Regions from separate parts of the Micrococcus sp. FDAARGOS_333 genome, predicted to be linked through region 4. Evidence: riboswitches for the same ligand, from Rfam matches in the RefSeq annotation. Region 4 holds a riboswitch; each other region holds the start of a gene.
The links. Region 4 has a riboswitch for S-adenosylmethionine ahead of CEQ11_RS02805 (acyl-CoA dehydrogenase family protein). Riboswitches for the same ligand answer to the same signal wherever they lie in the genome.
Positions count from the first base shown of each region.

Region 1: linked by a shared signal. The riboswitch ahead of CEQ11_RS04800 (O-acetylhomoserine aminocarboxypropyltransferase/cysteine synthase family protein) and the one ahead of CEQ11_RS02805 (acyl-CoA dehydrogenase family protein) in region 4 are both predicted to bind S-adenosylmethionine.
Region 2: linked by a shared signal. The riboswitch ahead of CEQ11_RS11845 (flavin reductase family protein) and the one ahead of CEQ11_RS02805 (acyl-CoA dehydrogenase family protein) in region 4 are both predicted to bind S-adenosylmethionine.
Region 3: linked by a shared signal. The riboswitch ahead of CEQ11_RS10140 (O-acetylhomoserine aminocarboxypropyltransferase/cysteine synthase family protein) and the one ahead of CEQ11_RS02805 (acyl-CoA dehydrogenase family protein) in region 4 are both predicted to bind S-adenosylmethionine.

Region 1 covers NZ_NJFJ02000001.1:1,075,398-1,083,052, reverse strand. Annotated here, with positions in the region: gene CEQ11_RS04805 (homoserine O-acetyltransferase) at 1-1,077, opposite strand, end outside; gene CEQ11_RS04800 (O-acetylhomoserine aminocarboxypropyltransferase/cysteine synthase family protein) at 1,074-2,492, opposite strand; SAM riboswitch class IV at 2,604-2,721, opposite strand; gene CEQ11_RS04795 (VOC family protein) at 2,860-3,513, shown strand; gene CEQ11_RS04790 (CPBP family intramembrane glutamic endopeptidase) at 3,797-4,699, opposite strand; gene CEQ11_RS04785 (phosphotransferase family protein) at 4,742-5,776, shown strand; gene CEQ11_RS04780 (glycine C-acetyltransferase) at 6,012-7,232, opposite strand; gene tdh (L-threonine 3-dehydrogenase) at 7,232-7,655, opposite strand, start outside.
Region 2 covers NZ_NJFJ02000001.1:2,649,757-2,657,411, forward strand. Annotated here, with positions in the region: gene CEQ11_RS11820 (RNA-binding S4 domain-containing protein) at 1-44, shown strand, start outside; gene CEQ11_RS11825 (ABC transporter ATP-binding protein) at 52-747, opposite strand; gene CEQ11_RS11830 (hypothetical protein) at 744-3,581, opposite strand; gene CEQ11_RS13205 (hypothetical protein) at 3,677-4,297, opposite strand; gene CEQ11_RS11840 (hypothetical protein) at 4,384-4,938, opposite strand; SAM riboswitch class IV at 5,212-5,332, shown strand; gene CEQ11_RS11845 (flavin reductase family protein) at 5,400-5,942, shown strand; gene CEQ11_RS12790 (hypothetical protein) at 6,081-6,263, shown strand; gene CEQ11_RS11850 (cold-shock protein) at 6,260-6,463, shown strand; gene CEQ11_RS11855 (hypothetical protein) at 6,659-7,655, shown strand, end outside.
Region 3 covers NZ_NJFJ02000001.1:2,294,530-2,302,184, forward strand. Annotated here, with positions in the region: gene CEQ11_RS10135 (cystathionine gamma-synthase) at 1-648, opposite strand, end outside; gene CEQ11_RS10140 (O-acetylhomoserine aminocarboxypropyltransferase/cysteine synthase family protein) at 650-2,002, opposite strand; SAM riboswitch class I at 2,010-2,122, opposite strand; gene CEQ11_RS10145 (hypothetical protein) at 2,429-2,806, shown strand; gene CEQ11_RS10150 (nucleoside-diphosphate sugar epimerase/dehydratase) at 3,073-5,001, shown strand; gene CEQ11_RS10155 (DegT/DnrJ/EryC1/StrS aminotransferase family protein) at 4,998-6,146, shown strand; gene CEQ11_RS10160 (ATP-grasp domain-containing protein) at 6,143-7,177, shown strand; gene CEQ11_RS10165 (sugar transferase) at 7,164-7,655, shown strand, end outside.
Region 4 covers NZ_NJFJ02000001.1:597,133-604,787, forward strand. Annotated here, with positions in the region: gene CEQ11_RS02790 (siderophore-interacting protein) at 1-10, shown strand, start outside; gene CEQ11_RS02795 (hypothetical protein) at 347-1,072, shown strand; gene CEQ11_RS02800 (AMP-binding protein) at 1,224-3,416, opposite strand; SAM riboswitch class I at 3,716-3,820, shown strand; gene CEQ11_RS02805 (acyl-CoA dehydrogenase family protein) at 3,832-5,238, shown strand; gene CEQ11_RS02810 (LLM class flavin-dependent oxidoreductase) at 5,235-6,632, shown strand; gene CEQ11_RS02815 (methionine ABC transporter ATP-binding protein) at 6,629-7,441, shown strand; gene CEQ11_RS02820 (methionine ABC transporter permease) at 7,434-7,655, shown strand, end outside.

The DNA of each region.
Region 1 (7,655 bases), 480 kb from region 4:
GACCAGGAAGCCGTCATGCCCGAGCGGTGAGTCGATCATGTGCACCTGCGGCCGGGCCGGCAGCAGCGCGGCCAGTTCGTGGGACTCGGCGGGGAGGTAGAGCCGGTCCGACTCCACGGCGGCCACGAAGGCCCGGCCCGTGAACCGCCGCAGCGCCTCGGCCACGCCCCCGCGGCCACGGCTGACGTCATGGCTCATGAGGGCCTCGGTGAGGGTCAGGTAGGCGTTCGCGTCGAACCGGCCGACCAGCTTGGAGGCCTGATGGTCCAGGTAGGACTCCACCTGGTACCGGCCCAGACGCTCTCCTGCCGCCGTGCCGAAGGGATCCTCTTCACCCTGGTGGCGGCGCCCGAACCTCACGGCCAGCTCCTCGGCGCTGCGGTAGGTGATGTGGGCGATGCGCCGGGCGATGCCGAGGCCGGCCTCGGGCTGCGGTCCTCCGTAGTAGTCACCGTCCCGGAACTGGGGATCCAGGCGGATGGCCTGTGCCTGGGACTGGGCGAAGGCGATCTGCTCGGCACTCGAGTGCGCGGTCGACGCCAGCACCCCCACGCCCGCCACACGGTCCGGCCTGCTCACGGCCCACTCCAGGGCCCGGGCGCCGCCCATCGACCCGCCGATCGCGGCATGCCAGCGGGCGATGCCGAGGTGGTCGGCCAGCCGTGCCTCCGCCTCCACCGCATCGCGCAGGGTGATGAACGGGAACCGCGAGCCCCACGGACGTCCGTCCGGGGCCGGGCTCGCCGGGCCGGTGGAACCGGAGCAGCCGCCCACCATGTTCGGCGCCACCACGAACCAGCGGTCCGTGTCCACGGCGCAGCCGGGACCGACGAGCTCATCCCACCAGCCGGTCCTCGGGTCCTGGCGGTGGGCGGCCACGTGGGTGTCTCCCGTGAGGGCGTGGAGGACCAGCACGGCGTTGGTGCCCTCGGCGTTCAGCGTGCCCCACGTCTCATAGGCGAGCTCCACCGCCGGCAGGTGGCCGCCGGTCTCCGTGTCCAGCGGCCCGACGCAGAGCCGGTGGAACCCGCCGGCGGGCAGATCGGTGCGGGTGCCCCTGACGTCCACCGCGGTCACCGGGCCTCCCCTGCGGAGGCGGCCGGGCCGTCGTCGTGCCTCACGGCGCCGGAGGCGGCGGCGAAGCCGGTCTCGAGGTCCGCGAGGATGTCCTCGATCGACTCCAGGCCCACGGAGAGGCGGACCAGGCCCGGGGTGACGCCGGTGGCGCGCTGTTCGTCCTCGGTGAGCTGGGAATGGGTGGTGGAGGCCGGGTGGATCACCAGCGAGCGGACGTCGCCCACGTTCGCCACATGGTGGTGCAGGGTCAAAGCGTCCACGAAGGCCGCGCCGGCCTCGCGGCCGCCGGCGATCTCGAAGGAGACGATCGCACCGGCGCCGCGCGGGAACAGCTCCTTCGCACGGGCGTTCCACCGGCTCGAGGCGTGCTCGGGATGGACCACGGCCTCCACCTGCCCGTGGCCGTCCAGGTACTCGACGACCCGGCGGGCGTTGGCCACGTGGCGCTCCATGCGCAGGGACAGGGTCTCCAGGCCGAGGTTCACCAGGAAGGCGTTGAACGGGGAGATCGCCGATCCGTAGTCACGGAGCAGCTGCACGCGGGCCTTGAGGATGTAGGAGAGGTTCACGCCGAAGGCACCGTCGGCACCGAGGTCCCGAGCGTAGACGAGGCCGTGGTAGGACTCGTCCGGCTCGGTGAAGCCTCCGAAGCGCTCGGGGTACCTGCCGTAGTCGAAGGTGCCGGCGTCCACGATCACGCCGGCCATGGCCGCGGCGTGGCCGCCGAGGTACTTGGTGGCCGAGTGGGTGACCACGTCCGCACCGTGCTCGATCGGCCGGAACAGGTACGGCGAGGCCAGGGTGTTGTCCACGATCAGCGGGACACCGGCCTCGTGGGCGACGGCGGCGACTCCGGCGACGTCCAACACGTCTCCGCGCGGGTTGCCGAGGGACTCGCCGAAGAACGCCTTGGTCTCCGGGCGGACGGCGGCCCGCCACTGCTCCAGGTCGTCCGGGTCCTGCACGAAGGTGGTCCGGACCCCGACCTTGGCCAGGGTGTGCTTGAAGAGGTTCTGTGTGCCGCCGTAGAGCGAGGTGGAGACCACCACGTGGTCTCCGGCGCCGGCGACGTTGAGGATCGCGAACGTGGTGGCTGACTGCCCGGAGGACAGCAGCAGCGCACCCACGCCGCCCTCGAGCGCGGCGATCTTCTCCTCCACCGCCTGCTGGGTGGGGTTGCCGATCCGCGTGTACAGCGGGTCCAGGTCCGCCAGCGCGAAGCGGTCCGCGGCAACCTGGGAGCTGGGGAAGTCGAAGGACGTGGTCTGCACGATCGGCAGAGCGGTGGCGCCGTGGGCGTGGGGCTGCTCGGCGCCGGCGTGGATCTGACGGGTCTCGAAGCCCCAGGCCTCGGCGGCGGGGGTCTCGGCGTTCGCGGAGGTGCTCGTCTCAGGGGCGCTGTTCTGGGTGGTCATGGCGGATTCCTGGGGCTGTCAGGGTCGGCCATGCCCCCGCGCCTCGGACTGCCGTGGACCTTGAGCAGGTCCGGGGCTCTGGCACGCCCGTGCGGGAGCGGGCGCATGACACGACCGCGCTTGCCGGGCCCCGGTCTGGGGCCGGCCTGGTCGTCACCCGGGGCACCCCGCCGCGGTGGGGAGGGTTGCCGGCCAGAATGCCGGGGCATTGGTGCTGGCTCTCGTGACCGTGCCGCCAGTGTGGCATCGGGGACACACCGACCGCACACCGGCTCGTCACGATTTCATGTCCTTCGTCACACAGGGCTAGCCTGAGCCTCACGACAGCCCGGCTGACATCCCCTGGGCCGACGAGAGGACGATCTTCGTGAGCACCATCCGCCTGGACCATGTGTCCTACGCCGCCGGCCCCGAGGGCCTCGACGCCACCGTGGAACGGGTTTCCGACGCCCTCGGCGTGGAGCGCGTGAAGGGCGGCGTGCACCCTCGGTTCGGCACCCGCAACGCCCTGTTCCCCATGGCCCACGGCCAGTACCTGGAGGTCGTGGAGGTCCTGGACCACCCGGCGGCGGCGAACGCCCCGTTCGGCCAGGCCGTGCGCTCCCGCTCCGAGCAGGGCGGCGGCTGGATGGGCTGGGTCGTGGCCACAGACGACCTCTCCGCCTTCGAAGAGCGCCTCGGCCGCTCCGCCGTGCCCGGCAACCGCAAGTTCCCGGACGGCCGCGAGCTGACCTGGAAGCAGATCGGCATCAAGGGCCTGATCGCGGACCCGCAGGTCCCGTACCTGGTCTGCTGGGACGAGGGCACCGAGGACCTCCACCCCTCCCTGGCGGCCCCGGCGCAGGCCTCGATCTCCTCGCTCACCCTGGCCGGCTCCCGCGAGCGTGTCCGCTCCTGGCTGGGCCTGGACGATCCGTCCCAGAAGGTCGAGGACCTCACCATCGAGTACGCCGCGCCCTCGGGCACCCCGGGCCTGCTGACCGTGCGGTTCGAGACCCCCCGGGGCACCGTCACCCTCTGACGGCCGCCCTCACCCGCGGCGCTCTTCCCGGCGGCCTCCCCCGGCGCTCTTCCTGACGGCCACCCCCCCTGCGCCCTTCCTGACGGCCTCCCCCGGCGCTCTTCGCCTACTGGTCTGCTGGCCTACTTGTCTACTGGTGAGGACACACCGTCTGGCACCCCTCCTGTGCGGGCGATGAGGGTGTGTCCTCACCAGTTGGCAGGTGTGTCCTCACCAGTTGGCGTCGGACGGGGACGGACCGGACGTCGGACTGGGCATCGGACCGGGCCTCGGACGGGGACGGTCAGGTGCCGAACCAGCCCAGCTGAGCCAGCAGCGGGGCGGCGACGAACCCGGTGACGTCCAGCAGCAGGTGGGCGACGACCAGCGGCATGACGCGGCGCCAGCGCAGGTAGAACAGCACGAAGACGACGCCCATCGCCGCGTTGCCCAGTCCGGGGCCGATGCCCTGGTACAGGTGGTAGCCGGCGCGGAGCACGGCGAGCCCGATCACGATCGCGGTGACGCGGACCGGCAGGAAGGCACCGGTGTCCGTGGTGCGCGGGGCCGGCAGCAGCGGCGCCTGCTCCCCCGCCAGACCACAGGAGCGCAGCTGCTGCAGATAGGACAGCCGGTCCACCATCCAGGCCACCACGATGACCTCCTCCACCAGCGCATGGCGCAGGGCGGACAGGACCAGCACGGGCACGGCGTACCAGGTGTCGTCCATGGCGGAGCCGACGATCGCCGTGGTGGCGCCGAGGGCGCGGCCGCCGGCGTAGACGGCCAGGGTGCCCAGGCCCATCACGAGGAACAGCAGGGAACCCCAGCCGAGGTCCGCCCACGGGCGGCGGAAGTCCAGGCCGAACGCGCGGAACGGGTTGCGGCCGCGCAGCCGGACCAGGTGGAGCACGAGGGCCACCGGGACGAGGGCGAAGCCGATGTTCAGCAGCTGGTAGGTGAGGTCGAAGACCCATCGGTTGTTCAGGACCGGGTTGAGGACGGTCGTCTGGTCCTGCAGCGGCCCCTGGGTCATCTTGTCCAGCAGCTGCACCACTGCGTAGACCGCGGACTTGCCCAGGGACAGGCCGAGGACGATCGCGACCTCCCAGCGGACGGTGCGCGCCGAAGGGGCGGGCAGCGCGCCGGAGGGGCGTGCCGTCGTCGGGCCCTGACTGGCCTGGGTGGTGGTTCCGGAGGTGCTCACGTGCGCAGTGTAGGTCCGTCCGCCGGGGGTACGGTGTCAGTCATGGCGTCGGATCCGCTTCCCTCAGAGATCGGGCTCGCGCGCACCTGCGCCGAGCGACTGCTGCCCCACGTGGACGCCCGGACCGCCGAGCGGCTGACCGGAGCGCGCTGGGATGCCGGACGTGTGGAGGAGTCCGGCCAGTTCCACCGGGTGCTCGTCCTGGACGACGTGGCCGTGCTGCGCATGACGCGGATGGCGGAGGCCGGTGCCGCCCCCGGCACCTGCTGGGCGCCGGACGACTCCCCGGCCTTCCACCTTCCTCGTCGCATGGGCCTGCTGCAGGCGCTGGCCGCACGGGGCCTGCCGTTCTCCGTGCCGGCGCCGCTGTCCGAGGTGTGGCACGCCGAGACGGCTGAGGGCGTGCCGCTGACCGCGGCGGTGCTGCAGCCCTACCTGCCCGGCCAGCCGCATCCGGTGCACGAGGGCGACCCGGCAGTGCTGCGCGGGATCGTGGACGCCCTGGACGCCGTGGACGTCACGGATGGGGATGTGGCCGCAGGGCTCGGCCCGGCGTGGGCCTTCCGCGGACCGTGGACGGACGAGCGCATCCAGGCACTGCGGGCGCTGCCGGCGGCGTTGCCGGCCGAGCATGCCGGAGCCCTGCCGCAGTCCTGGCAGGAGGCGGTGGAGGTCATCGCGACGACGGTCCGCACCTGGTTCTCCGAGCCCGCCGTGGCGCCGCGGCTGGTCCACGGGGACCTGGCCGGCCACAACCTGCGCTGGGTGCCCGTCCCCGGCGAGGGCGACGCGGTCGTGTGGAGGCTCGCGGGCATCCTCGACTGGGACCTGGCGCATGCCGGAGACCCGGCACGGAACGTCGCGGACCTGGCGATCTGGCACGGCCAGGACCTCATCGACGAGATCGCCCGGGACACGGACGAGGCCGGCCGGGTCCGTGTGTGGCTCGGCAACGCGGCACTCGAGGCGCTGGACGACGCCCGCGCACGGCAGGAGCTCACCGGCCGGCCGCTGCGCTGGGACAAGCTGCTGCGGAAGGTCCTGCCGCGCATCGAGCGGGCGATGACCGCGTTCTGAGCCCCTGGCGCTGTCGCTCGCAGAACCGGAGCCGCCGCGCGCCGTCCGGTCCGCTTCCCAGGCATTTTCGCTGACGATATGGGAGGGGCCCGGACCGCGGCCGGTCTCGACACTTTCACGAACGAAAGCGCCCGCTGACGACATGGGGGGCCCGGACCCCAGCCGGTGAGCCGGTGGTCCGGGCCCGTCTCCTGAGCGTCGCCTCGGGCCGAGCCTCGGCGTCGTCTCGGGTCGATCAGCCCTGCACGGCGGCGCGGGCCTTCACGAAGGCCTGCACGGCGTTCTCCACGTCTTCCTCGGAGTGGGCGGCGGAGAGCTGCACGCGGATGCGGGCGGCGCCCTTCGGGACCACCGGGTAGGAGAAGGCGGTGACGTAGACGCCCTGGTCCAGCATGGCGTCGGCCACGCGGGCGGCCAGCGCCGCGTCGCCGAACATCACGGGGACGATGGCGTGCTCGCCGTCGAGCAGCTCGAAGCCCTCCTCGGTCATGCGACGGCGGAACAGGGCCGCGTTGTCGAAGAGGGTCTTGCGCAGGGCGGCGGAGCCCTCCACGAGGTCCAGGGCGGTGAGGGTGGCGGCCACGATCACCGGGGCCACGGAGTTGGAGAACAGGTAGGGGCGGCCACGCTGGCGCAGCACCTCCACGATCTCCTTGCGGCCGGACACGTAGCCGCCGGAGGCGCCGCCGAGGGCCTTGCCGAAGGTGCCGGTGTAGATGTGCACGCGGTCGGAGACGCCGGCGTGCTCGGGGGTGCCGGCACCGGTGGCGCCCATGAAGCCCACGGCGTGGGAGTCATCCACCATCACCAGGGCGCCGTACTCCTCGGCGAGGTCGCAGATCTGCTCCAGCGGGGCCAGGTAGCCGTCCATGGAGAACACCCCGTCGGTGACGATCACCGTGCGGCGGGCGCCGGCGCCGTCGTTCAGCTCCTTGGTGGCCTCCAGCTGGGCGCGCAGGTCCTCCATGTCCTGGTTGGCGTAGCGGAAGCGGTGCGCCTTGGACAGGCGGATGCCGTCGATGATCGAGGCGTGGTTCAGCGCGTCCGAGATGATGGCGTCCTCGCGGCCGAACAGGGGCTCGAAGACGGCGCCGTTGGCGTCGAAGCAGCTGGAGAACAGGATCGTGTCCTCGGTGCCGAGGAACGCGGACAGGCGCTGCTCGAGTTCGACGTGCATGTCCTGGGTGCCGCAGATGAAGCGGACGGAGGCCATGCCGAAGCCGCGCTCGTCCAGGGCCTTCTTGGCGGACTCGATCAGCCGCTCGTCGTCCGCCAGGCCGAGGTAGTTGTTGGCGCAGAAGTTCAACACCGGCTTGGGCTGGGCGTCCTCGGCACCGGCCGCAGTGGCCTGCACATGGGCGGACTGCGGGGTGGTGATGGCCCGCTCGTGCTTGTAGAGGCCGGACTCGCGGAGCTCGTTCAGCTCGGCGGCCAGCTGGTCCTTGAATGCGTACATCAGAGGTTCCTCCAGTCCAGGACGATCTTTCCGGTGGCGCCGGCACGGGCGGCGTCGAAGCCGCGCTGCCAGTCATGGGCGGGGATGACGTCGGTGACGACCGACTCGATCTGCTTCAGCAGGGCGGGGTTCGACTGCAGCATCGCGGACATCGCGTACCAGGTCTCGAACATCTCGCGGCCGTAGATGCCCTTGATGGTGATCATGTGGGTCACCACGGACTGCCAGTCGATCGCGATCTCCCCGTCCGGCAGCCCGAGCAGGGCGATCTTGCCGCCGTGGTTCATGTTGGCCACCATCTCCTGCAGCGCGGAGGCACGGCCGGACATCTCCATGCCGACGTCGAAGCCCTCCTCCATGCGCAGCTCGGCCTGGGCCTGCTTGATCCGCTGGGCGGAGACGTCGATCGCGGCGTCGGCACCC
Region 2 (7,655 bases), 2.1 Mb from region 4:
AGAAGGAGCGCCGCGAGATCGACCGGCTGCGGGGCCGGCGCTGAGGGCGAGTCAGTCCTCACCGACCCGGACGGCCCGGTCCACCGTAGCGTGGACGAGCGGGTCGTGGCTGGCCACGAGGATCGCGGACCCAGCCTGCGCGTGCTCGCGCAGCAGGGCGATGACCTCGCGGGCCGTGGTGGCGTCGAGGTGCCCGGTGGGTTCATCGGCCACGACCAGGTGCGGGTGCTTGGCCAGTGCCCGAACGATCGCCACCCGCTGGGCTTCGCCGCCGGAGAGCCGGGAGGCGGGTGCGCCGAGCCGGTGCCCCAGGCCAAGGCGTTCCAGCTGGGTCCGGACCGTGTCCAGTGCGTCCCGGGGCGAGCCGGCGACAGGCCCGCCGTGGACCCAGATGGCCGCGTTGTCCAGCGCGGACAACTCCCCGATCAGCTCGCAGGACTGGTCCACGTACCCCAGGTGTTCACGCCGGTACCGTGCCAGGGCCTCCGCGGCGAACCCGCCGAGGTCCCCGTCCAGCCCGCCGTCGGGACTGCGGTAGCGGATCCGGCCCGCCAACGGGATCGTCAGCCCGGCAAGATGGCGGATGAGGGAGGACTTCCCGGTGCCCGAACGCCCCCACAGCCCCACGATCTCCCCGGGGTGGAGCGAGAGATCCAACCCCTCGATGAGCACGCGGGTGCCGCCGTCCGGACTGCGGTACCCGACCTGCACGCGGTCGAGGGTGAGAACGGGCGCGATCGCGGTCATGCGGGCTGCCCCTTCCAGGCACGGGCGAGCTGGGCTCGCCGGGTGAACAGGGTGATCAGGAGGGTGAGGAGCAGTCCGAGACCGGCCGCTCCCACCACCGGAGGCAGGTCCACCGCCGGGGTGAGCAGAACCAGCACGAGCCCTGCCACCAGGCCTGCCACGGCCGCCTCGACGGCCAGAGTGGGCAGGTGCCTGACCATCAGCTTGGCCCGGGACCAGCCCGCCAGCAGCAGCACGATAGCCTCAGCACGGACGGTGTCCCCCTCCACGCGATGCAGCTGCACCAGCAGGATCATCCCCACGACGGCGGCCAGCGCCCCCAACGCCAGCCGGAACGGCAGGTCCTGCGCCACGGCGGCCCCGGCCAGCAGGGAGGTGCCAGCCTCGCGGCGGGCCTGCAGGACGACGGCGACCAGCAGCCCCGCCCCCACCGCGACGGCCGCCCGGTAGGCGGCGCCGGTGAGCAGGCGCGGCCATGTGCGGGCTGTCCACCGGGTCAGCAGCGCGGCTGCCGTGCGGGCCGGCCGGGCCGGACCCGTCGACCGGGTGGCGTGCTCCCGGGTGTCGGCGGTCGTGGGACGGGCGGCGGTCACCGCCGTGGTCACGATGGCGGCGGCGAGCACCGCCGTCGCCCCGAGGCCCACGGCCACCAGCGGGGGTTCGACCCCGATGCGTGCGGTCGTGGCCCCGGCCGCGGTGAGCGCGGCGAGGGTGAGGGCGAGCACCATGAGCGTAGGAGCATCCTCCTTCAGGTGGCGTCTCACCGTGGCCCCGCGCGTCCAGCCCTGGAGAGCCAGCACACCGGCCCGACGGCGTCGCGGCCGGGCCGCCGCCAGGATGCACAGGCCTGCCAGGCCGGTCAGCAGCGCGGTCACCGTCATGGCCTGCGCGGTCCCCGCGGACCCGACCGCCGCCGAGACCCGCTGGGAGGCGGCCAGCTCCGGGCCGAGCTGGCGCACGGTGCCCAGCGGGCCGGTGTGGGCTTCGCCGTCGGTGGAGTCGAACCGGTAGGACACCACCTGGAATTGCCGGGGCGAGAGGCTGGAGGCGGCCACGGTGGTCACCGCGAATCCGGCGTCCTTCAGCTGCTGGGCCACTGCGTCGATCGTGGCGAGGTTCTCCGGTGTGAGGTCCTCCCCCACATCGGCCACCCGGACCCGCACGGTGCTGAAGGGCCGTTCCAGCCCGAGGGTGGCGGCCGAGGCCGCGTCGACATAGGCGGCGGGCATCTGGTTGGCCAGGCCGAAGCCGGTGGAGGCAGGCTGCAGACGCACCTCGCGCGGGGTGCCGTCCGGGTCCGCGACGAGGGTCGTGGGCAGCTCCACATCCGTGAGCAGCGGGGCGATCCCCGCCAGGTCCGTGTCCGGTTCGGGGACGAGGGTGCCCACGCTGACCAGCAGCGGGGCGTCGCCCGTGCCGAAGCGACGCCCGTCGTCGGTGGCCGCGTAGTAGGCGGACTCGCGGGACGTGGACGCCGGCAGGGCCCGAGCGACGGCGACCTCGGGCCGGCCGGGGAGCGTCCCAGAGGCGGTCTCCACGCCGGCGGCCTCGGCCAGGTTCCCGTCCGCCGTCGTCGGCCGGGTGAGGGTGCGCGTCTCCTGTACCAGAGACAGACGAGGTGAGTCATAGCTCAGGACCGGGTCCTGGCCCGTGGTCAGCCCGGGCACGGGGATGACGGTGACCCCGAGGCCGAGGCCGCCGAACCGCCCCGAGACGTCGGAGGTGGAGACGTCCTCCTGCGTCGCCAGACCGCCCGTGGGCAGCTCCCAGGTGGGCAGGCCGAGCATGCCGCGCGGACCGGTGGGGTCCCGTGGGTCCACCGGAGCCTGCTCGATGCGCAGGCGGGTGGCCGGTTCGCGGTAGGGCTTGGCGCGCACCTCCAGGGACAAGGGCGCCGAGCCGACGCTCGTGGCGAGCACGGGGACCGCGCTCAGGGACTCCGCGGAGCGACCGGTGGTGTCCGCGAGGATCTGCAGGTGGGCGGGGAGCCGGTCCTTCGCCTCGACGAGCGCACGTGCCTCCTCGGTTGCTGCGCCCGAGAGACGGTCGACCACTGCGGAGAGCGACCCGGCAGGCGAGGACTGGGCGAGCACACGGAACGCGTCCGCGGCGGCCGTGTTGCCGCCGAGGTCCAGCAACGTCGCCTCCGCCGCGGCGTCCACCACCACCATCCGGTTGCCCTGCGGGTCGGGTTCCGCCCACGGGGCGGCCCAGTAGGTGCCGGCGGGGACCTCACGCTGCGCAGGCTCGGGTGTGCGTCCGCGGGGTCCGAGGGCGAGCGTGGGGAGTTCGACGTCCGTGCAGGGGCCGGGCTCAGGAGGAGCTGGATCGCAGACAGCCTGGTCCTCCAGCAGCGGCCGGGCGTCCTCGATCGGGCCATCGTCGGAGAAATAACCGATGAGCGTGGTGTCCATACCGAGCACGGGACGGCGGCCGAGGCCGTCGTCGGTGTGGACACGGGCCTCCAGGTCGAACGCGCGGGGACCCTCCACGCTGCCGTCCGCCGGGTACCCGATCATCACGGCATCCTGGTTGGCCACGCTGCGCACGCCGAGGTCGCCGAGCGGGGCGGCGACCTCGACGCCGGACACCGCGCGGATGCGGTCGAGGTCGGCGGTGCTGAGGCGGTCGGCCGAGCTCGTCCACGCGGCCGTGTCCAGCGGAGCGGAGAGCGCTTCAGAGCTCGGGGCGGCACCGGGGGCGGAGACGACGAGGTCGTAGGTACCGCGCCAGCTGCGATCGACAAGGTCCCGGAGCCGCTGTGTGGCCTGCGCCTGGACGGTGAGGCCCACGACAAGTGTCAGGGCAAGGGCACCGGCCACCAGCCGGAGCATGCGAACGCTCGGCAGAGCCGGCCAGGCGGGAGCGGTGCGGCGAGACGCTTCTCCCGGGGATTCACGTCCCGCCGCGCCCCTTCTCCGAGGCTGCGTCATTCGGAGAGTGCAGTCAGGACGACCCGGAACGGGGAATCGTTGTCCACCGTGACCGTGAAGGTCATGGGTCCGGCCTCTGGCACGGGAGCCGTCGCCGCAGACCAGTCACCGCACGCACCCTCCGAGCCGGCCATCCACGTCTTCTCGTCCTCGCCTTCCCGAGAGGTGTGAATATCCGTCTTACCCGTCGCGTCCGAGGGGCAGAGCAGGATGACCCGCAGAACCGCACCCTTCTGTGCATCCACGGTGATCTCCTGCGAACCGGTCCCGACCGCTTCCTCGAGCACAGACTCCGTCGCCGGGTCGAGGTAGCCGGCATCCGGATGCTGGCGTGAGTACTCGACCAACGTCATCCCGTCCTTCTCGAAGAGAGCGGCCGGAAGCGCCTCCTCAGCGTCCGAGCCTGACGAGCCCGCGCCGGAAGCGGCCGTGGACTCCGCAGAAGATGCGGACGCGTGTGCCGGGTCACTCGATGACGCTGCAACACTGGATTCCCCCGAACTGGACGTCTTGTTGTCCGAGGCGGAGGAGCATCCTGTCATGGCTGTACCGAAGAGAATCGCCGCGACGATAACCGAGGCGCAACGAGTAGATCGCAGGAGGGGGAAGGAGGACATGATTGACCTTCTTGTCATGAGTGAACGAAACGGGAGTGCTCTGGCGCCGAACCTTTCGAGTTCGACGCCGGAGCACTTCCCCTGGGTCAGAGACGGTAGTGCTGAAAGTGGAACTGCTGCCATGGAGTGGTGAACGACCCGCTACGCACGGTCACTACCTTGCAGTTCCTGGTCAGCATCTGGCGCTTCCAAGTTCCCTTAGCCCGCTTGGCACCAATCACGAGCTTGCCACCGTTCTTATAGCTAGCCGGCACCTTCCACGCTCCACTGATCGTATTGGTGGAGGAATAGGTGACACCCACTCGGGTGCCTACCTTGGCCGAAACACCCGCGAGGATTGCACGAACATCACCTGACACCTCGCCCGTAATGTCCCCGCTGACGGCAAACGTTCGTCCAGTCGCGATGGAGAGGGTCACGCCGGGCGCCCCAGACACAGAGGAATAAGCCGAATGGGACTTCTTGAAGGTATTCGAGGTCACATTGACAGTCGTCCAACTCTCCTCTGCACAGTCGGCGTTCGGCGAGATGACACCCCCCTCCGGGGATGAGGTCACCGCCCCCGCTCCCGGGGCTGCCGTCAGCGCAGCTGCCACAACGACCCCTGCCGATACCGCCGACAGCTTCTTCTTGATGTCCATCCACATGATCCGACCCCTTTCAGGTGAACCGGCCGTGGGGCCGCGGGTTGCGGTCTCGAGCTCCCCCCTCTCTCGAGTAGCGTCATCCTGACCCAGCCGCCCTAGATGTGTCAAGCATCACATTCTGGCAGTGCTCCGCCGAGACTACGGCGCAGGAAAACCGTCGTTTCGCCGCTGCTCGGCACGGCGACGGCATCGGTGTGACCTCGCGTGTCGTTCACAGGGTCGACACCTTTGACGCCCCGGCGTGCCCGCTCCTACCGTGGAGCCCAGAATCACGAGTTCCCGCCATTCACGGCCCTGGCCGGCGGGACGGCAACCCTCTCAACGCTGCAGTGGGGTGCTCCAGGTGAGGATTCGGCCCTCCGGCACCCCGGTTGGGCAAGTACAGCGTCTCTGCGGACACGTCGGTCCGCCCGCCTGCACCGCAGGGCCGCGTCCGTTCCGAAGGGATCCGACGCATGACCACCACCGCACTGCTCTCCCCCGCCACCGCCGCGCATCCGCGCTGGGACGAGGACATCACACCCCTGAACCTGCGCCGAGGACTCGGCGCGTTCCCCACCGGCGCGGTGGCCGTCACCGGCCGGTCGGGCGGTGTGGACGAGGTGATGGTGTCCTCCTCCTTCGCCGTGGGGATCTCCTGGGAGCCGGCGCTGGTGTCCTTCTCCGTGCAGAAGTCCTCCCGCACGTGGGCCCGTCTGCGAAACGCGGACACCCTCGGCGTCTCCCTGCTCGCCGAGGAGCAGCACCACTTGTGCCGTCAGCTGGCCTCCCGCACCGGAGACCGCCTCGCCGGGCTGGAGCTGCACCGCACCGGCCGGGGCACCCCGTTGCTCGAGGGCTCCTCGCTGTGGTTGGAGACCCGCCTGCACGCCGAGGTGGACGCCGGCGACCACACGGTGTTCCTGCTGGAGGTCCTGGGCTTCGCCGACCACACGGACGTCCACGCCCCGGCAGCCCTGCACCACAACGCCTTCACCGGGTTGCGCCCGCTCGCCTGATCCGCCCGGATCGCCTCCGCCCGCCGGCGGCGGGAGGCACGACGACGGCCGCCCCGCGTCATCCGCCCGTCCCCCTCCCTGCGACAGGGCCGGGAGGACAGCGGCCGGTGTACCGCCGTCGTCGGGAAACGTGAGACGATGGGCAAGAAGCAGTTCTCCCTGTTTACCCGTCTTCTTGCAGTACCCGGGCCTGACGGCCAGGGGGCGTTGGTCTTCGCGGTGCAGTGTCACCGCTTCACCCGTGCCGCGAGCCCGCTGCACGGCACCGACGCCGACAGCCTGCGCACCGCAGGCGGGCACAGCGAAAGGACACCCCCATGACCGTGGGCACCGTCAAGTGGTTCAACACCGAGAAGGGCTTCGGCTTCATCGCTCCGGAGGACGGCTCCGCCGACGTCTTCGTGCACTACTCCGCCATCCAGGCACAGGGCTTCAAGGAGCTCCAGGAGAACGACCGCGTGGAGTTCGAGACCGTCCAGGGCGACAAGGGCCTGCAGGCCGCCAACGTCACCCGCCTCTGAGTCCGTGACACCCCGCCCGGCGGGGCGCTGACCTGGGCATGAGACCACGCCCAGGGCATGGACACAGGAGTGTCACAAGGGCCGGTGAGCCGCTAGAATCGTCTTTGCAGGCGTTCGACATGCGGCCGACCGGCCCTCGTGCATCCAGACCTGACTGCACCCGGCACCGGCCATTAGCCCGGAGGGGACCCACTGATGACCGCACGCAGCACCACCGGCTCCGCACACGCGCGCGCCCTCGGCGTGACCGGCGTGCTGCTCTCTGCCGCCGTGCTCGCCGGCCCGGCCCACGCTGTGGAGACCGCCGAGCCGAGCACCGCGCCGTCGTCGAGTGCGGAGACCACCACCCCGGAGCCGACCGAGGAGCCGACCGAGGAGCCGACCGCTTCCCCCACGGAGGACCCCACCAAGGAGCCGACGCCGTCCGAGGATCCGTCGCAGAGCCCGTCGGGTGACCCGGCCGAGCCCGCTGAGGACCCCACCGAGGATCCGTCGCCGAGCCCGTCCGACGACCCGTCCGAGGAACCCACGCCGTCACAGGAGCCGTATGCCTCGCCGTCGGGCACCCCGACCGAGCCCACTGAGGACCCCACCCCCTCCGAGGACCCGACGCCGTCCGAGGACCCCACCGAAGACCCCTCCCCGTCACGCGAGCCCTCCCCCTCGCCGTCTGACGACCCCACTGAGGACCCCTCCCCCTCCGAGGACCCCTCGCCGAGCCCGTCGGACGACCCCACCGAAGGCCCCTCCCCGTCACGCGAGCCGTCCCCCTCGCCCTCCGACGACCCGACTCCGAGCCCGTCGGACGACCCGACCGAGGACCCCACCCCGTCCGAGGAACCGACGCCGAGCCCGACCGAGGACCCGACGCCCAGCCCGTCCGACGACCCGACCAAGGACCCGACGCCCAGCCCGTCCGACACCCCGAGGTCGCCCAGCCCGTCCGACACCCCGCGGTCGCCGAGTCCGACCCCGCCGCTGTCCACCCCGTGGACCCCGCACGCCTCCTCGGCCCCTGACGGCCCCGGCAGCCCATCCTCGACCGCGCCCGGCACCCGGACGCCGGCCCCGTCCTCCGAGGTGCCCGGTTCTTGGACCCCGTCGCCGTCCGCCGACGGCCAGGACGACTCCTGGACTCCGGCCCCGAGCCCCGGCACGGACGACGCCCCGAGCCCCGAGGCCTCCGGGACCC
Region 3 (7,655 bases), 1.7 Mb from region 4:
GATGTACTTGGTGGTGGAGTGCACCACCACGTCGGCGCCGAGGTCCAGGGGCCGCTGGAGGTAGGGCGAGGCGAACGTGTTGTCCACGACCAGCAGCGCGCCGGCGTCGTGGGCGATCTGCGCCCAGGCGGCCAGGTCCGCGATGCCGAGCAGCGGGTTGGAGGGCGTCTCCACCCACAGCAGCGCGGTGCGGCCGGGGCGGACGGCCGCGGCGACCGCCGTCGGGTCGGTGATGTCCACGGGGGTGTTGGACACGCCCCACGGCTCGAGGACGGTGGTGATGAGGCGGTGCGTGCCGCCGTAGCCGTCACCGCCCATCACGATGTGGTCGCCGGGGCGCAGCACGGCCCGCAGGAGGGCGTCCTCGGCGGCGAGCCCGGAGGCGAACGCGAACGCCCGGTCGCCGTGCTCGAGGGCGGCGAGCTGGGTCTCGAAGCCGTTCCGGGTCGGGTTGGAGCCGCGGCTGTACTCGTGCCCGGCGCGCAGCTCGTTGATGCCGTCCTGCACGAAGGTGCTGGTCTGGTAGATCGGCGGCACCACGGCGCCGGTCAGCGGGTCGGGCTCCTGGCCGGCGTGCACCGCGGTGGTGGTGAAGCCGCGGACGGCGGGACGGGAGACGGAGCGGGTGGTGTGGTGGACGGCGGTCATCTCAGCGCACCTCCTGGGTGACGGCGGTGGTCTCGGGGACGGCGGCGGGCGTGGTGGCTGGGACGGCCGGCCCGGCGGCGGTCACCACGGCCAGGGCACGGTCCAGGTCCGCGATCAGGTCGTCGGGACACTCCAGCCCGATGGAGAGCCGGACGGTGGTCTCGGCGATCCCGGCGGCCTCGCGCTGCTGCCGCGTCAGGCGACAGTGCGTCATGGTCGCCGGGTGCGAGACGAGGGACCGGGCGTCGCCGACGTTGACCACCAGCTGGAACAGCTCGAGCGCGTCGAGGAACGGGGCCACGGCCTCGGGACCGCAGGCCAGGTCGAAGGAGAACACCGATCCGACGCCGTCCGGGAAGTCGCGGGCGGCCAGCGCCGCGCTGGGATGCCCGGCCACGCCGGGGTGGTGCACCCGCGCGACGGCGGCGTGCCCGGCCAGGTGTTCGGCCACGGCCAGGGCGGTGGCGGTGTGGCGGGCCACGCGCAGGTCGAGCGTCTCGAGCCCCTGGATGAACTGCGCCGCGCTCGCGGGGGCGAGGGTGGGGCCGAGGTCGTGCAGGAACTTGCTGCGGGCCAGCGTCAGGTAGGCGCCGCGGCCGTGCCGCTCGACCAGCGTCTGCCCGCCGTAGCGGGCCTTGGGTCGGGCCAGCTGCGGCCACCGGTCCGGCGCCGCACCGTAGTCGAACGTGCCGCCGTCCACGATCGCGCCGCCGAGCACCGCTCCGTGCCCGCCGAGGAACTTGGTGGCCGAGTGCACGACGACGTCGGCGCCGTGCTCCAGCGGCCGGTAGAGGGCCGGCGTCGCGAGGGTGCTGTCCACCACCACGGGCACGCCGGCAGCGTGGGCGAGGTCCGCGAGCGCGGGCAGGTCCGGGAGGGTGGCGAGTGGGTTGGTGATGGCCTCGAGGAAGAACGCGCGGGTGTCGGGCCGGACCGCGGCCGCCCACGCGGGCGGGTCCGCCGGGTCCGCGAAGGTGACCTCGATGCCGAAGTCCGCGAACGTGTCCGTCAGCAGGTCGACGGTGCCCCCGTAGAGCTGGCTGGAGGCGACCAGGTGCTTGCCGCCCTGCAGCAGCGCCAGCAGGGACAGCGCGACGGCGGCCTGGCCGGTGGCCGTGGCGATCGCGCCGATGCCACCCTCCAGTGCGGCGAGGCGGTTCTCGAACACCGCGACGGTCGGGTTGCCCGTGCGGCTGTAGGTGAAGCCGGGGGTCTCGAGCCGGAACATCGATGCCGCCGTGGCGTGGTCCGGGAAACGGAACGCCGTGGTCTGGTGGATGGGCGGGACGACCGGCCGGTGGGGTGCGGCGGGCTCGTAGCCGGCGTGGACTTGTTGTGTGGCATGACGGGGCATCTGCTCTCGTCCATCGGTCCTGGCGGTAGCACCGGGCCTGCCGTTCCCGTGAGTCCGGGGTCGGCGGGCTGGTTGCTGCGGCGTCGTCGAGCCAGATCTCTCGGCCGCTCTGGATGGGTGGTGCGCCCATCCCACGCGGTGGGCCGCCGCGAGTCCAGCGGAGGTCCGGTCAGCACGTCACAAGGACGGACTCGCCGCCACCCGGAACCTGTCGGTGCCGTTCGCAGGTGCGGCGAGGTCCGGGTGACCCGTTGTGACGGCCCTGCGACCGGTACCCGTCATGCCGGCGGTGCCGACGCCACCGCCCGACGGTGGGGACCGGCACGTGACGCCACCCGTCGGCGGGTTGGGACGGACCCGGGGCGGATGCCTACGGTCGCCCCACCCGCCCACGGTGCGGCCCCACGGCCCGGTGACGATCCTCAGGTGCTACAGGTGGTGGGTGAGCTGGAGGCCGCCGCGTTCGGGGCGCAGGCGGCGTTCGACGCCGTCGTCGGGCCCCTGGATCGTGCGCTGCGGGCCGAGGCGGCGGGCGCACCCCTGGCCGAGGCCGAGGTGGACGCGGTGTACACCGCCGTCTACGCCGCCCAGCAGGTGATCGCTCGGGCCGCCCTCGACGCGGCGACCGGCCTGTTCGAGGTGGGCGGGGCCTCCGCGACCCTGCGCACACGCGGGCTGGACCGGCGCTGGCGCAATGCGCGCGTGCTCGCGAGCCACAACCCGCTGATCTACCGCGCCCGGCTGCTCGGCGACCGGGCCGTCAACGGCACGCCGCTCGAGCGCCACTATCGGCTGGGCGGCTGAGACGCAGGACGGCGTGGCACCGAGTCACGGGGACCCGGCGCCACGCCGGGCCAGACAGTCGCCGAAGACACCGGACCGCATCGATGCTTCCCGCAGGCCCTTCTGTTTACCGAAACGTCATCCACACCGGATACACTTCTCAGAGTTCTCAGGCCACACCCACCATTCTCCGGCGCAGGGACTGGTTCCCCCGTGAGGCCGAGAGACCTGAGAAACAGCACTATGCTACGTGTGAGTGACATTTCCCGAAAGGAACTCCTGATCCGATGACGGCAACATCAGCGCGCCCGAGGTTCGACCGCCTGCCTCCCCTGGCCCGACATCTGCTGTTGATCCTCTGGGACAGCCTCTCCTGGGTCCTGGCGCTGCTGGCCTTCCTGCTGGTGCGGTACGACTTCGGCCTGTCCAACACCCAGTGGAACTGGGTCCTCCTGTTCACCGGCATCGCCGTGGTGCTACAGGTGGGCGCCGGCCTGGTCACGCAGAACTACCTGGGGCGCAACCGCGTCGGCAGCTTCTCTGACGTCGGGTGGACCGGCGTCCTCGTCACCGGCATCGCCCTGGTGATCGGCCTCGCCCTGAGCGTCGTCTCCGAGAACTTCCCCCGCGGCGTCGCGCTCACCCTGCCGCCGCTGGCTCTGCTGTTCATGCTGGCCGGCCGCTTCACAGTCCGCAATGTCACCGACTCCGGTCCCCGCGCCGACGTGAAGGACGCGGTCCCCGCGCTCGTCTACGGCGCCGGAAACGCCGGGCACCAGATCGCTCAGCTGATGCGCCAGGCCGAGGAGCCGCCCTACCGGATCGTCGGCTTCCTGGACGACGACAAGGGCAAGGCACGCCTGCGCGTCCACGGCCACAAGGTCCGCGGTCGCGGCAAGGACCTCGCCGCCGTCGCCGAGAAGCAGGGCGCGGAAGCGGTGATCTACGCGATCTCACGGGCGGATGCGGCACACGTGGACAACGTGAGCAAGGTCTGTGAGGACAAGGACCTCGACCTGATCATGGTGCCCCCGCTGCGCGAGATGGTGGGCGGCCAGGTCACGCTCGGATCCCTGCGTCACCTCAACGTCACCGACCTGCTGGGCCGCCGGCCCATCAAGACCGATCTGACCTCCATCTCCGACTACGTGACGGGCAAGGTCGTGCTGGTCACCGGCGCCGGCGGCTCCATCGGCTCCGAGCTCGCCGTGCAGCTGCACCGCCTGGGCCCGAAGAAGCTCCTGCTCCTCGACCGCGACGAGTCCGCCCTCCACGGCGTCCAGCTGGACATCTACGGCAACGGCCTGCTGGACACCGATGACATCGTCCTCTGCGACATCCGCGACACCGAGGCGCTCCAGGCGGTCTTCGAGCGGCATCGTCCGGAGGTCGTCTTCCACGCCGCCGCGCTCAAGCACCTCCCGATGCTCGAGCGCTTCCCCCTGGAGGGATGGCGGACCAACGTCCTGGGCACCCGCAACGTCCTGCAGGCTGCGCACACGGTGGGCGTCGAGCGCTTCGTGAACGTGTCCACGGACAAGGCGGCCGCACCCACGAGTGTCCTCGGAGCCACCAAGCGCCTGGCCGAGCGCCTCACCGCGTGGTACGCCAACGAGTACGGCGTCCCCTACCTGTCCGTGCGGTTCGGCAACGTCCTCGGTTCCCGCGGCTCGGTGCTGATCTCCTTCCGCAACCAGATCGAGAAGGGCGGGCCGGTCACCGTCACCCACCCGGAGGTCACCCGCTACTTCATGACGATCCCCGAGGCCTGTGAGCTCGTCCTGCAGGCAGGCGCGATCGGACGTCCCGGAGACGTGCTCGTGCTGGACATGGGTCAGCCGGTGAAGATCCTCGACGTGGCCAAGCGCATGATCGCCGAGTCCGGCCAGGACATCGAGATCAACTTCACCGGCCTGCGGCCCGGCGAGAAGATGCACGAGGTGCTCTTCAGCACTGCCGAAGCAGGAGCCACCAGCGAGCATCCGCTGATCAGCGAAGTCCAGGTGCCTGCTCTGGATCCTGTCGAGGTCGCCGCGGTGCCAGACGGCAGGCACGCGGTGCTGGGCATGATCACCGAAGAGCCGAACGCGGATGCGACGCCGGCCCACAAGGCCGCAGATGCGACACCGGCGGAGAAGGCCGCAGACGAGCCCGCCACCGCGGACCACCACGAGACCGAGACGACCGGAAACGACCAGACAGGACTGCGCCCGTGAACGACCGCATCTTCCTCTCCTCTCCCGACGTCACCCAGGCGGAGGAGGACGCCCTCGTCCGGGCGTTCCGCTCCGGATGGATCGCCCCACTCGGCCCGGAGGTCGACGCGTTCGAGACCGAACTGGCCGAGTACACGGGCCGCCGGCACGCCGTCGCCCTGTCCTCCGGCAGCGCGGCGCTGCACCTCGGCCTCCTCAACCTCGGGGTCGTGCCCGGCGACGTGATCCTGACTTCGTCCCTCACCTTCGCCGCCACCACGAACGCGATCGTCTACACCGGGGCCGAGCCGGTGTTCGTGGACGCTGATGAGACCGGCAACATGAACCCGGACCTGTTGGAACGGGCCTTCGCCGAGCTCGAGGCCGAGGGTGTGCGCGTGAAGGCGGTCGTGCCCGTCGACCTGCTCGGAAAGGTCGTGGACCACGAGCGCATCGGACAGATCGCCGAGTCCCACGGCGCCAGGGTCCTCTCCGATGCCGCCGAGTCCCTCGGCGCGACGCGCAACGGACGCTCGTCCGGCGCATACGGCGTCGCCGCCGCCGTGTCCTTCAACGGCAACAAGATCATGACGACCTCGGGTGGCGGTGCCCTCCTGACCGACGATGAGGACATGGCTCAGCGGACCCGCTACCTGGCCACGCAGGCCCGCCAGCCCGTCGTCCACTACGAGCACACGGACATCGGCTACAACTACCGCCTGTCCAACATCCTGGCCGCGCTGGGCCGGGCACAGCTGGCTCGCCTCGAGGACATGATCGAGCGCCGTCGTGCCCTCCGCCTCCACTACCGGGAGCTCTTCTCCACCGTGCCCGGCGTGGACATGTTCGGTGAGCCTTCGGGTGCCGACGGCGGTGACACGCAGGACAACTTCTGGCTCTCGTCCGTGCTGGTGGATCCTCAGGAGGCCGGCTTCACCGCCGAGGACCTGCGCGCGCACCTGGCGGACCAGAACATCGAGGCGCGCCCGCTGTGGAAGCCCATGCACCTGCAGCCGGTCTATGAACAGAAGCGGGCCTTCACGGACGGCACCGGAGAGCGCCTGTTCAACACCGGCCTCTCGCTGCCGAGCGGCTCGGTGCTCGACCAGCAGCAGATCGCACGCGTCACCGAGTCGATCACGAGCTTCCTGGAGGCGCGTGCATGAACATCCTCCTCTCCTCTGTGGGACGTCGCCCCTACCTGGTGCGCTGGTTCCGGGACGCACTGGCGGAGAACGGCGTCGAGGGCAGGGTGATCGCCGCCGACGTGGACCCGTTCGCCCCCTCGCGGCCCTTCGCCGACGCCTTCGTCCAGGCGCCGACGGTCGTCGACCCCTCGTATGAAGCCTGGCTGCGGCAGACGTTGGTCGACCACGACGTCGATCTGGCCGTGTCCATCAACGACTTCGAACTCTCCACCTGGGCCATGCTCCCGGACTCCGACGACTGGTCTGCCCTGGTCCGGTTGGACGCGGACACCCAGCGGCTCATCGAGGACAAGTACTCGACGAGCCAGGCGCTGTCCGAGGCGCAGGTGCCGTCCCCGGTGACCTGGCTCGGCAGCGAGCCTCCCGCCGAGGGCGACGCCGCCGGACCGTTCGTCACGAAGGGGCGCTATGGCAGCGCCTCCCGTGGGCTGAGGTTCGTGGACCGCGCCGGCCTGGCGGATGCGCTGCGGGAAGCGTCCCAGGAGGTGACCACCCGCCAGGGGGTCCCCGCCTCCCAGCAGGACGAGGTGGCACCGGAGGAGCTGCTGGTCATCCAGGAGAAGATCGAGGGCGTGGAGTTCGGGCTCGACGTGGTCTGCGATCTGGACGGCCGCTTCGCCGGCGTACTCGCCCGCCGCAAGATCGCCATGCGCAGCGGGGAGACCGACCGTGCCGTCTCGGTCGATTCGGCGCCCTTCGAAGAGCTTGCCCGCGGCATCGCGGAGGCGATCCCCCACCCCGGAACCATCGACGTGGACGTGTTCGTCGATGACGACGCGAATCCCTTCGTGATCGACATCAACCCGCGGTTCGGCGGGGGCTACCCCTTCTCGCACATGGCGGGTGCCCGCGTCCCGAACTGCTATGTCGCCTGGAAGCTCGGCCGAGAGCCGGCCGAGCAGTGGCTGCGCAGCCGCGCCGACGTCGTCGCCGGAAAGTTCGTGGAGATCGCTGCAGTGAACGGGGAGGACACGCGTGCTCACTCCTGACTCGTCCTATGAAGAGAAGTTCTCCGCCCTCAACCAGCGGATGCGGTGGGAGGTGGCGGACGAGCTGCGCGCGGCGAACCTGGACCACGTCAACCGTCTGCACCCGGTGGTGGAACCTCGGGACACCTTCTACACCCGGTACGGCAAGAGGGCCCTGGACATCGGCCTGTCCGGTGGCGCTCTGCTGGCCTCCTCCCCCGTCATCGGGGCCCTGTGCCTCGTGACCCTGAAGGACCTGGGGCGACCGATCCTGTTCACCCAGGAACGGCCCGGTCGCCTCGGCAAGAAGTTCCGCATGGTGAAGCTGCGCACCATGCGCAACGCGTATGACGATCAGGGCAAGCCTCTGCTCGGAGAGCTCCGGGTGACGAAGATGGGGCGTCTGATCCGTCGGGCATCCCTGGATGAGCTGCTGAACTTCTGGAACATCTTCAAGGGTGACATGTCACTGATCGGCCCCCGCCCGCTGGTGCCCGAG
Region 4 (7,655 bases):
CGACGACTGACCCGCTGCCCCGTTCTCCCGTCCCCATCCCTGGTCTCACGCCCCCATCCCTGGCGTTTCTCCGCTCCGCCCACCCCTGGCGTTTCTCCCCTCCGCCCACCCCTGGCGTTTTCGCTCGTGAAACGGGAAGGGGGCGCCTCCCACTTCACTAGCGAAGACGCTGCGGGGAGGGGTGGGGGCGTCTGGCCGGGGAAGGGTGGAGGCGTCCGGCCACGGTGCCGGTCCACGTTCGTCAGGGGTGGACGCGGGTGGAATCCGTTGTGATTTTATGGGGGAGCATAGAGTTCGGAGGCGGGCGTCCGGCCTTCCTCCACGATCATTGACGAGGGGACCGACCATGAAGAACCGTGTGTCCATCGCCGCCGGCATGTTCGCCGCCGGTAGCCTGCTGCTCACCGCCTGCGGCTCCGCGCCCACCCTGGATGAGGCCTGGCCGGAGGTTCGCAAGAACTTCGAGGAGGCCGAGAGCCTGCGTATCAACATGGAGGCTACCGGTGAGGAGGACGACAGCACGGGCACCGTCGACCTGGCCGGCGCCACGGACGACTCCCACATGAAGGGCACCATGAACATCCCCATGGGCGGAGACCCCGTGAACATGGAGGTCATGAGGCTGGACGGGGATGCGTACCTGAAGGTGAAGTCCGACGGCGAGGACAATGCCTTCACCGAGATGCTCGGCGACAAGTGGCTCAAGATGTCCGCCTCGGAGGCCGAGGGCATGGGCGAGTTCGCGATGTCCTCCTTGGTGGACCAGATGGTGGAGGACATGCCGAAGAGCGATCACTTCGACGGCCACGACATCGAGGCCGAAGAGGTCGAGATCGACGGTGAGAAGTACGACAAGTACGTGATCCCTGAGGATCTCCTTGAGAGCGAGGACGCCGGGGACGTCTACTACGTGGACCGTGATGACAACACGCTGTTCCGGGTGGAGGGCACGAAGACCGAGGACGGCGGCCAGGAAGCCGTCGTGACGTTCACCGACTGGAACGAGGTGGAGGCTCCGGAGGCGCCGGCAGAGGACGAGGTCGTCGACCAGTCCGATCTCATGAACCCCTGACACCCACCCGTGAGGGGAGGCCGGACGTTTCCGGCGCCTGTCTCCGGCGCCCCGCCGGACTCCCCACTCGTTTTCGCTCGCGAAACGGGAGGCGACGCCTCCCGTTTCGCGAGCGAAAACGTCTGGGGCGGGGGCGGGAGTCGTCAGAACCTCACCGGCGGGCGGCGACCGCCTTCTCTATCTCCGCCACGCACGGCTCGTTCTGCAGGCTCGTGGTGTCCCCGAGGGCGTCACCGGTGAACAGCTGCGTGAGCAGTCTCCGCATGATCTTGCCGGACCGGGTCTTCGGCACGTCCGGCACGAACACCACGTGCGCCGGCTTCGCCACCGGGCCGATCACCCGCGCCACGTGCCGCCGCAGCTGCTCGGCCTGCTCTGCGGTCTCCTCCGGGCGGCCGGCCACGGCGAACCGCTCGTGCGCCACCACGAAGGCCACCGCCGCATGCCCGGTCTTCGGATCCGGGACCGGGCACACCCCGGCCTCGATCACCTCCGGGTGTGCCACCAGCGCCGACTCGATCTCGATGGTGGACAGTCGGTGCCCGGAGACGTTGATGACGTCGTCGATGCGCCCGAGGATCCACACGTCCGAGTCATCGTCCCGCTTGGCGCCGTCCCCGGCGAGGAACCAGCCCTGCCGCGCGTAGTCGGCCCAGTAGGAGTCGTAGAACCGCTGCGGGTTCCCCCATACGGTGCGGGCCATGGACGGGGAGGTCCGGGTGACCACGATCTTCCCCTGCAGGTGGGCGCCGACTGAGGTGCCGTCGTCGTCCACCACGTCCACGTCCACACCCGGCAGCGGGCGGGATCCGCAGCCGGGCTTGAAGACGGTGTCGGTCGGGCGCGGGGAGAGCACGGTGGAGCCGGTCTCGGACTGCCACCAGGTGTCCACCATCGGCACGCCCACGGCGCCGTCGCGGGGCACCGGCGCCCTACCCGCCGCGGCGGCCTGACCGTCCAGCCGGTCCAGCGCGTCCCGGCCGATCTGCGTGCGCGCCCACACCCAGGCCTCCGGGTTCACCGCCTCGCCGACGGTGCCGATCAGGCGGATCGAGGACAGGTCGTACTCCGCGGGCACGCCGTCCGGGTGCCAGCCCATCAGCGATCGGATCAGTGTGGGAGCCGTGTAGTAGCTGGTCACCCCGTAGCGCTGGATGACCTCGAAGTGCCGGCCCGGGTGCGGGGCGTTCGGCACGCCCTCGTAGATGACCTGGGTGACGCCGTTGCTCAGCGGCCCGTAGATCTCATAGGTGTGGGCGGTGACCCAGGCCAGGTCCGCGGTGCACCAGTGGACGTCGTCGTCGCGCCGTGCCGGGTCCGGGTGGGAGAACAGGAAGTCGTGCGTCCACGAGGCCGCGGCGAGGTACCCGCCGGAGGTGTGCACGAGCCCCTTCGGCTGCCCCGTGGTGCCGGAGGTGTACATGATGAACAGCGGGTGCTCCGCGTCGAAGGCGCGCCGGGTGTGGACGTCCGGCTGGCGGTCCACGACGTCGTGCCACCACAGGTCCCGGCCCTCGGTCCACGGGATGTCCCGGTGGCCGGTGCGGTCCAGGACGAGGACGTGCTCGATCGCGTTGTCCCCGGACACGGCCTCGTCCGCGTTGGCCTTCACCGGCACGGCCGTGCCCCGGCGGAACTGGCCGTCCGTGGTGACCAGCAGCTTCGCCCCGGTGTCCTCGACGCGGAACCGCAGCGCCTCCGCCGAGAACCCGCCGAACACGAGCGAGTGCACGGCGCCGATCCGCGCGCACGCCAGCGTGATGACGATCGTCTCCACGAGCACGGGCAGGTACACGACGACGCGGTCGCCCGCCTCGATGCCCAGCTCCTCGAGGGCGTTCGCGGCCTGGGCGACCTCGCGCTGCAGCTGCGCGTAGGTCACCGCCCGGCGGTCCCCGGGCTCGCCCTCGAAGTACAGCGCCACCTTCTCCCCACGCCCGGCCTCCACGTGCCGGTCCACGCAGTTGTACGCCACGTTGAGCCGCCCGTCCGCGTACCAGCGGATCTGCGGGGCGGCCCCGGCGGCCGCGTCCGTGGGGACCGTGTCCGTCACCTGGGTGAAGTCCGTGTCCCAGGTCAGCCGGCGGCCCACCGCCTCCCAGAGGGCGAGTCGGTCGGATTCGGCGACGACGGCGCCGTCGCCCCGACCTCCATGGGCCCGTCCCGCGGGCCGTCCCGGGTGGACGTCCGGGTCCGCTGCGTCCACCAGGGACTGCGGCAGCGGACCGGGCAGCGTGGCCAGGGCGGCGGCGGGGACGCCGTCGTTCGGGCCGCGGACGGGATCCGGCGCGGGGAGGGCCGTCTCGGCGACGGCCGCGGCGGTGCCGGCTGCGGACACGGGCATGGGGTGTCTCCTTCCATCGGTCCTGGCGGGAGCACCCGCAGCCCGCGGGGAGGCGGCGGACCCGGGTTGCTGCGGCGTCGAAGAGCCAGGTCTCTGGTGCCGCTCCGGATGGTGTGCGCATCCACGGTAGGCCCGCGGTGTGCCGCAGACGCGGTGCCGGTCCGGCTGGTGGGCGTGGACGCGTTGCGCCAGGTCATCTGGGCGGCGCCGACGGGCGACGCCCGTCCGGCGAGGGTGTCCATGACGGACGTGAGGCGGCTGCCTTCCGTGGCCGGGCGGGGCCGTGCTGTGCTGTGGCCGACCCATCCAGAGCGGCCGAGAGATCCGGATCGACGACGCCGCAGCAACCCCCTCATCCCTGCCCGGCAGGGTCGGGACGGTGCTACCGCCGGGACCGATGGAAAGGAGCCCGCGCATGTCCGCGCCCCTCACCGCACCCCACGACCCGACCGTGAACGCGGTCCCCACCCGTCCGCCGCTGGCCGTCACCCCGGACGTCCCGGACACCGACGACCTCGCTCGACTGCGGCAGCGGTTCGCCCCGATCTTCGAGCGCATCGCCGCCGGCGCCGCCGAGCGGGACGTGAACCGCGCCCTGCCGTACGAGCAGATCCGCGAGCTCAACGCCGCCGGCTTCGCCACCCTGCGCGTTCCCCGGTCCCACGGGGGACCGGAGGTGAGCGTGCGCACGCTGACCGCCCTGCTGGTGGAGCTGGCGGCCGCCGACTCGAACGTGGCCCACCAGTACCGCTCCCACTACGGGTTCCTGGAGTCCCTGCGCCACAAATCGTCCGCCCAGCAGGAGCGCTGGTACCGGTTGATCCTCGAGGGAGCCACCGTGGGCAACGCATCCACGGAGACCTCGGGCAACGCACTGGGCACCCTCAACACCCGGCTCGAGCCCCGTCCGGGCGGCGGCGCGGTCCTCACCGGGCGCAAGGGCTACGCCACCGCGTCCCTGTTCTCCACCCACACCCGGGTCTCCGCGGCCATCACGGACGACGACGGCAGGACGACGCCGGGCCGCTGCTTCGCCGTGGTGCCCGTCGATCACGAGGGCGTCGAGCTCTACGACGACTGGGACGGCTTCGGGCAGCGCCTCACCGCCACCGGCACCGCCGTGTTCACGTCCGTCCCCGTGGACGGCGCCGACCTCTTCGACCGTCAGGCCGGCACGGCCGAGGCCGTGATCGAGGCCGCCTACTTCCAGCAGTTCCTGCTGGCGGTCCTGGCCGGCATCGCCACCGGCGCCCGGGACACCGCCGCCGAGCTGGTGCGCGCCCGCACCCGCACCTTCAACACCGGCTCCGGCGCGCTCTACCGCGACGACCCGCTGATCCAGGAGGCCGTCGGACGGATCGCCGCCACCGCCTTCTCCGCGACCGCCGCCGTGCTGCACGCCGCCGACGCCCTGGACCCGGCCATCGCCGCGGTCGACGCCGCCGCCGAGGGCGAGGACCTGGCCCTGGAGGTCTACGCGGCCGAGCTGGCCGTGGAACAGGCCCAGGTGACCGTCCCCGAGGCCGCGATCCGTGCCGCCTCCGAGCTGTTCCACGCCGGCGGCGCCTCCAACACCCGCTCCGGCAAGGCCCTCGACCGGTTCTGGCGCAACGCCCAGACCGTGGCCACCCACAACCCCATCCCGTTCCGTGCCCGCTCTGTGGGCGACTGGTTCGTCAACGGCACCCTGCCCGAGGGGCTGAACGCCATCGGCGACGCCGCCGGCGCGCCGAAGCACTCCGAGCAGGGCGGCGCCCCGTCGGCGTCCGGGGCCGAGGCCGGCCCGGCGGTGGGCACTGCGCCGAAGGGAGGGGCACGATGAGCACCGCCTCGTTCCGCCTCTGCGCCTTCGAGATGATGACACCGGTGCATCAGTCTCCGGGGCTGTGGCGCCACCCGGACTCCCGCATCGCGGAGTTCGACAGGCTCTCCTACTGGGCCGACCTCGCCCGCACGGCGGAGGACGGCGGCTTCTCCGCGATCTTCCTCGCGGACATCCTCGGCCTCTACGACGTCTACGGCGCAGGCGTGGAGGCCACCGTCCGCGGCGGCGTGCAGTGGCCGCTGCTGGACCCGTTCACCGCGGTCTCCGCCATGGCCGCGGCGACGGACCGAGTGGGCTTCGGCGTCACCGCCTCGGTCACCTACGAGCAGCCCTATCTGCTGGCCCGCACCCTGGCCTCGCTGGACCACTTCACGCACGGCCGGATCGGCTGGAACATCGTCACCAGCTACCAGGACTCCGCCGCGCGGAACCTCGGCCTCCAGGAGCAGATCCCACACGACGAGCGCTACGACCGCGCCGACGAGTACCTGGACGCGATCTACCGCCAGTTCGAGGGATCCGTGGAGCCCGGCGCGATCCTCGCTGACGCGGACGCCGGCGTCTTCGCCGACCCCGCCAGGGTCCACCCGGTCGGGGCCGACGGCCCCCACGTGAAGCTCCCCGGCGTCACCCTTGCCCACCCCGGCCCGCAGGGCACCCCGTTCCTGTTCCAGGCCGGCGGCTCCCCGCGCGGACGGCGCTTCGCCCAGGAGCACGCCGAGGCCGTCTTCTACATCGGCCCCACCACGTCGCATGTGCGCCGGTTCGTGGAGCAGACCCGCGCCGAGCTCGCCGAGGCCGGACGGCCCGCGGACGCCATCCAGGTGTTCGCCATGGTCACGGTGGTGGTGGACGAGACGGACGAGCAAGCCCGGCAGCGGCTTGAGGACTACCGCCGGTACGTGGACGTCGAGGGGGCGCTCGCGCTCTTCGGCGGCTGGACGGGCGTGGACCTGTCCGGCCTGGACCCGGACGCCCCGCTGGAGCATGTGGAGAACGAGACCTCGCGGACGGCCCTGGCGGCCTTCACCACCCAGTCCCCGGACCGTGAGTGGACGGTGCGGCAGGTCGCGGAGTTCGTGAGCATCGGTGGCCGCGGCCCGGTGATCGTGGGCTCGCCGCAGACCGTGGCGGACGAGCTGCAGCGCTGGCAGGCCGAGACCGGGGTGGACGGGTTCAACGTCTGCGCCGCGGTCCGCCCGGCCGACCTCGAACGGTTCGCCGACCTGGTCACCCCGGAGCTGCGCCGCCGTGGTGTGCTCGCCGAGCCCGCTGCCGGCCGCACCCTGCGGGAGAACCTCACCGGTGCCGGCCCCCGGCTTCCCGAGGATCAACGCGGGGCAGGGTTCCGCCATGGCACCGACACCACCGTCAAGGAGGTCTCTTCATGATCACCCTGCGCGACGTCACCACCGTCTTCAGCACCCCCACCGGTCCGTACACCGCCGTGGACGGGGCGCACCTCGAGATTCCGGCCGGCAGCATCCAGGGGATCATCGGATTCTCGGGGGCGGGCAAGTCCACGCTGCTGCGCAACATCAACCTCCTCGAGAGGCCCACGTCCGGGCAGGTGGTCGTCGGCGGCACCGATCTGACCGAGCTCTCCGTGGAGGAGCTGCGCCGGGCCCGGCACGGCATCGGGATGGTGTTCCAGAACTTCAACCTGGTCAACAACCTGACCGCCGCCAAGAACGTCGAGCTGTCCCTGAAGTTCGCGGGCGTCGCCGGGACCGAGCGTCGTCGTCGTGCCCTGGAGGCACTGGCGATCGTGGACTTGGCGGACAAGGCCGATTCCTACCCGGCGGCCCTCTCCGGCGGGCAGAAGCAGCGGGTGGCGATCGCCCGGGCGCTGGCCACCGAGCCGGCCGTGCTGCTGTGTGACGAACCGACCTCCGCCGTCGATCCCCGCACCACCACCTCCGTGCTGCAGTACCTCGCGGACATCAACCGGGACCTGGGCATCACTACCGTGATCGTCACGCATGAGATGAACGTGGTGCGGGCCCTGGCCGACCATGTGGCCGTCATGGAGGCCGGGCGAATCGTGGAGCGGTTCGCGCTCGCCGAGCTGGAGGCCGGCACGTTCACTCCGGCGACGGCGATCGGCGCCCACCTCGTGGCCGACGAGATCGTCCTGGACCGTCGTCGGACCCCTGTCGGTGCCGGGGTCACACCCGGTGAGGAGGCCCACCATGGCTGAGTTCCTCGACCGCCTCGTGGAGGTCGGCCCCGAGCTGGCGACCTCGCTCTGGCAGACCGTGCTGATGCTGCTGATCGCCATCCCGATCGCGGTTGGGCTCGGCACCCCGCTGGGGATCTGGCTGCACACCCACGGTCCGCGCGGCCTGCAGCACACGCCCCGGATCCACCGGATCGTCGACGCGATCGTGAACGTGGTCCGTTCCTTCCCGTTC